Regions from separate parts of the Pseudoxanthomonas sp. UC19_8 genome, predicted to be linked through region 2. Evidence: riboswitches for the same ligand, from Rfam matches in the RefSeq annotation. Region 2 holds a riboswitch; the other holds the start of a gene.

Region 1 (2,381 bases), 600 kb from region 2:
CGTGGAAGCCTTCCCCGGCCATATCGCCTGCGACGCGGCCTCGCGTTCGGAGCTGGTGGTGCCGCTGGTGAAGGACGGCGCCCTGATCGGCGTGCTGGACATCGACAGCCCCCAGGTGGGCCGCTTCGACGAAGACGACCAGCGCGGCCTGGAAGCCATCGCCGCGGCCTTCGTGGACGCCCTGGCGTGAGCACCACGCAGCTGCGCAACATCGGCCCCAAGTCCGCTGCGTGGCTGCGCCAGGTCGGCCTGCGCACCGAAGAGGACCTGCGCGCGGCCGGTCCCGTAGAAGCCTTCATGCGCATCAAGCGCGCCGGCTTCCGCCCCAGCCTCAACCTGCTCTACGCCCTGGAAGGCGCCCTGCTGGGCTGCCACTGGCAGGACGTGCCCGACGCCCGCCGCCAGCAGATGGTGGCCGAGGTCGAGGTTGCCGCCGCCGCACTGCCCGCCCCGCGCGGCCGCCCCGCCGCCGCACCGGTGACCACCACCCGCCACGACGAGGAAGGCGGCGCCGCGCCCACGTTCGATTTCTTCGACAGCCCCGGCCGCGACAGCGACTGAGCGCCGCGCCAGGCGCCGGATCGCGTACAATCCGCGCCGCTTTCAGGTGACCTGCCGCGCATCCATCGCGTCCAGGTTGAAACGGGAAGCCGGTGAGCCCCGCCACGGGACGAATCCGGCGCTGCCCCCGCAACGGTAAGCGAGCCATGCCAACGCATCGGCCACTGCGTGCCCTAGCGCACGCGGGAAGGCGCGACGGCGGAAGGAGTGCCTTCCAGCTCGCAAGCCCGGAGACCGGCCTGAGCAGCACGGGTTCGTACCGAACCCACCACCGGTTGCGATGCGGAGGGCGTCGCGCGTGCCGCGCCCACGCCTTGCCGTGCGCGCTGTCCGCTGTGTTGCCTTCCGTCGCCGCGACTTTCCTGCCTTGCACGTGCGAGGCGCGCGACGGAGTTCCCCACATGAAGACCACCCTGCTCTGCCTGGCCATCGGCCTGAGCCTTTCCGCCACCGCCCTGGCGCGGCCCGCCGACGACGCGACCGATCTGGACCAGATCAGCGTCACCGCCACGCGCACCGAAGTCGCCGTCCAGGACAGTCTCGTCCCCGTGCAGGTCATCTCGCGCGAGGAGATCGAGCGCAGCCAGGCGACCTCGCTGCCCGAGCTGCTGGCCGGCCGCGCCGGCATCAACATCGCCAACCAGGGCGGGCCGGGCAAGCTGACCAGCGTGTTCCTGCGCGGCAGCGAATCGGATCACGTGCTGGTGCTGGTGGACGGCGTGCGCATCGGCTCGGTCACCGCAGGACTGGCCGCGTTCCAGGACCTGCCGGTGTCGCAGATCGAGCGCATCGAGATCGTGCGCGGCCCGCGCTCGAGCCTGTACGGCTCCGAAGCCATCGGCGGCGTCATCCAGATCTTCACCCGCAGCGGCGGCAAGGGCCTGACCACCTACGCCCAGGCCGGCTTCGGCAGCCATGGCCTGCGCGACCACAGCGCCGGCTTCAGCTATCGCGGCGAACGCGGCTGGCTGTCGGCCAACGGCGGCTATCAGGACACCGATGGCATCAACGCCTGCCGCGGCACCGCCGGCGATGCGGCCCATCCCTTCGGCGCCGGCTGCTACGCCGACGAGCCGGACCGCGACGGCTACCGCAACACCTCCTTCGGCCTGCGCGCCGGGATCGACGTCACCGACACGCTGGCGCTGGAGGGCAACTTCCTCAACGCCGACAGCTACAACGAATACGACGGCACCCTGTTCGGCGGCAACGAGGCCAAGAGCCTGCAGCGCGTGGCCGGCGGCAAGCTGCGCTGGAACCCGAGCGAAGCGTTCCAGCTGACCGTGCAGGCCGGCCGCAACGACGATGAGGCCGACAACTACTTCGCCGATGCCGATACCGGCACGCGCAGCTTCGTCAGCACCTTCGACACCCGCCGCGACACCGCCTCGGCGCAGGGCGACTACCGCTTCGCCGAAGGCCAGACCTTCACCCTGGGCGTGGACTGGTTGAACGACCGCGTCACCAGCACCACGCCCTACGACATCGACGCGCGCGACAACACCGGCGTGTTCGCCGAGTACCAAGGCAGCTTCGGCGCGCACGCGCTGCAGGCCTCGGTGCGCAACGACGACAACGAACAGTTCGGCTCGCACACCACCGGCAGCCTGGGCTATGGCTTCGGCTTCGGCAACGGCTTCAAGTTCACCGCCAACGCGGGCACCGGCTTCAAGGCGCCCAACTTCAACGACCTGTATTACCCGGGCTTCAGCAATCCGAACCTCAAGCCGGAGAAGAGCAAGTCGCTCAATCTGGGCCTGGCACAGTACGGTCAGGGCTGGAACTGGACCTTCAACGCCTACGAGACCCGCATCGAGGAC
Region 2 (2,381 bases):
CCCAGTCCGCCGTAGCCCTGGTCCTTGGCCGCCTGCAGGCTGGGCACGATCAGCGAGAAGGCCGTGGCGGCCAGCATCACGCCGGCGCCGAAGCCCATCAGGCCGTCGGCCAGCGTCTGCGGCAGGCGCCGCACCGCCAGCACCGGCAGCGCGCCGGCGGCGGTGGCCGCGGCGCAGATCAGGCCGTCGCGCAGCGCCTGGCGCAGGCCGGGGCGATGCGGCCATTGGGCCAGGACTTCCTGCAGCAGCCAGGCGCCCAGCAGCAGGGCGGCCAGCGCCAGCAGCCACGGCAGCAGGCGCCGCAGCGCGGACGGGGAAGACAGGGTGTGATCGTGCATGGCAGGGGCTTCGTGGGCGGAAGGGGCGCGCGTGCGCTCGGGGTGCCGTTGTCCGCAACGGGACCGAAGGTGCCTGCCCAACATCGGACACCGACGGGCAAGGGCGCGTCAACCGTGCTGCAGCGCACACCGGCCAGGAATGCTCCACGGGCCAGAAATCCGTGAAACCCGCATGGCATCAAGACCTTCCCTTTTGTCACTACATTTGGCGTTGACGGGCGTGGGTGACCCCACTATCTTGGGGTCGTCGGTTCCTCGCGGCCACAAGCCGCGGGGATGAAAAGGGAAGCCGGTGCGGCCTTGCGGCCCACTCCGGCACTGCCCCGCAGCGGTGATTGGGAACGACCCCGCCATCTGCACTGAGGCCCCCGGTGGCCTTGGGAAGCGGTGGGTTAGGAGAAGCAGGACTGTGTCCTGGCTTCACGCCCGTCAGTCCGAAGACCTGCCGACAGTCGCGCGCAAGCACCTCGCGCGGCGCCGGCCGCGGTGTCTTTCGAGGGAGAGACGGCTGGTGACGCAAGGCCCGACCACGAACGCCGTTCGTGCGGTCGCGGCTTCTGCGACGCCGCCGTTTCACCCTCGGTCGCCCGGCCCCTGTTGCGCCCTCGTGGGAAGGCGCAATGCGTGCATCTACGCATGGAGAGTTCCGACCGTGACCCAGACCGATTCCGCCGTGGCCCAGCGCCCGGCCGACGCCGCCTTCTCGCTGACCCCGCCGCCCACTGCCACGGCCATGCGCGTGACCAAGCGCAACGGTGGCAGCGAGGCGGTGGACCTGAACAAGATCGTGCGCGCCGTGCAGCGCTGCGCCGAAGGCCTGCACGCGGTCGATCCGATGCGCGTGGCCACGCGCACCATCTCCGGCCTGTACGACGGCGCCACCACGCAGGAGCTGGACGAGCTGTCCATCCGCACCGCCGCGCTGCTGATCGGCGAGGAGCCCGAGTACGGCCGCCTGGCCGCGCGCCTGCTGGCCAACTTCATCGCCAAGGAGGTCTCCGGTCAGGAGATCCACGCCTTCTCCCAGTCGGTGGCCCGCGGCCATGAGGTCGGCCTGATCAACGAGCGCCTGCTGAACTTCGTGCAGGTCAACGCGCGCAAGCTCAACGACGCCGTCGACGCCGGCCTGGACCGCGAGTTCGAATACTTCGGCCTGCGCACCCTGTACGACCGCTACCTGCTGCGCCACCCGCACAGCCGCAAGGTGATCGAGACCCCGCAGCAGTTCTTCCTGCGCATCGCCAGCGCGCTGAGCGAGGACGTGCCCGAGGCCCTGGCGCTGTACCAGCGCATGGCGCACCTGGACTACCTGCCGTCCAGCCCGACGCTGTTCAATTCCGGCACCACGCACGAGCAGCTCTCCAGCTGCTTCCTGCTGGACTCGCCGCAGGATTCGCTGGAGTCGATCTACGCCAAGTACGGCGACATCGCGCAGTTGTCCAAGTTCTCCGGCGGCATCGGCGTGAGCTACTCGCGCGTGCGTGCGCGCGGCTCGCTGATCAAGTCCACCAACGGCCATTCCAACGGCATCGTGCCGTGGCTGAAGACGCTGGATTCCTCGGTGGCGGCGGTCAACCAGGGCGGCAAGCGCAAGGGCGCGGCCTGCGTCTACCTGGAGACCTGGCACGCGGACATCGACGACTTCCTCGAGCTGCGCGACAACGCCGGCGACGACGCGCGCCGCACGCACAACCTCAACCTGGCCAACTGGGTGCCGGACCTGTTCATGGCGCGCGTGGAAGCGGACAAGCCCTGGTCGCTGTTCGACCCCAAGGCCGTGCCGGAGCTGACCGACCTGTACGGCGAGGCCTTCGAGCGCGCCTACGAGCAGGCCGAGGCGCAGGGCAAGGCCAGCAAGACCGTGCCGGCGCGCAAGCTGTACGCGCGGATGATGCGCACCCTGGCCGAGACCGGCAACGGCTGGATGACCTTCAAGGACAAGTGCAACAAGGCGTCCAACCAGACCCTGCGCCCGGGCAACGTGATCCATCTGTCCAACCTGTGCACCGAGATCCTGGAGGTCACCTCCAACGAGGAGACCGC

What was found. A riboswitch is a leader RNA that binds a small molecule or an ion and turns the genes downstream of it on or off. The one in region 2 is predicted to bind cobalamin.
Region 1: linked by a shared signal. The riboswitch ahead of btuB (TonB-dependent vitamin B12 receptor) and the one ahead of ACFJIT_RS17120 (ribonucleoside-diphosphate reductase subunit alpha) in region 2 are both predicted to bind cobalamin.

Annotation. Positions count from the first base shown of each region.
Region 1 covers NZ_CP170559.1:161,743-164,123, reverse strand. The annotation lists gene ACFJIT_RS00730 (GAF domain-containing protein) at 1-190, shown strand, start outside; gene ACFJIT_RS00725 (TfoX/Sxy family protein) at 187-561, shown strand; cobalamin riboswitch at 589-819, shown strand; gene btuB (TonB-dependent vitamin B12 receptor) at 963-2,381, shown strand, end outside.
Region 2 covers NZ_CP170559.1:3,873,980-3,876,360, forward strand. The annotation lists gene ACFJIT_RS17115 (ZIP family metal transporter) at 1-338, opposite strand, end outside; cobalamin riboswitch at 570-803, shown strand; gene ACFJIT_RS17120 (ribonucleoside-diphosphate reductase subunit alpha) at 1,072-2,381, shown strand, end outside.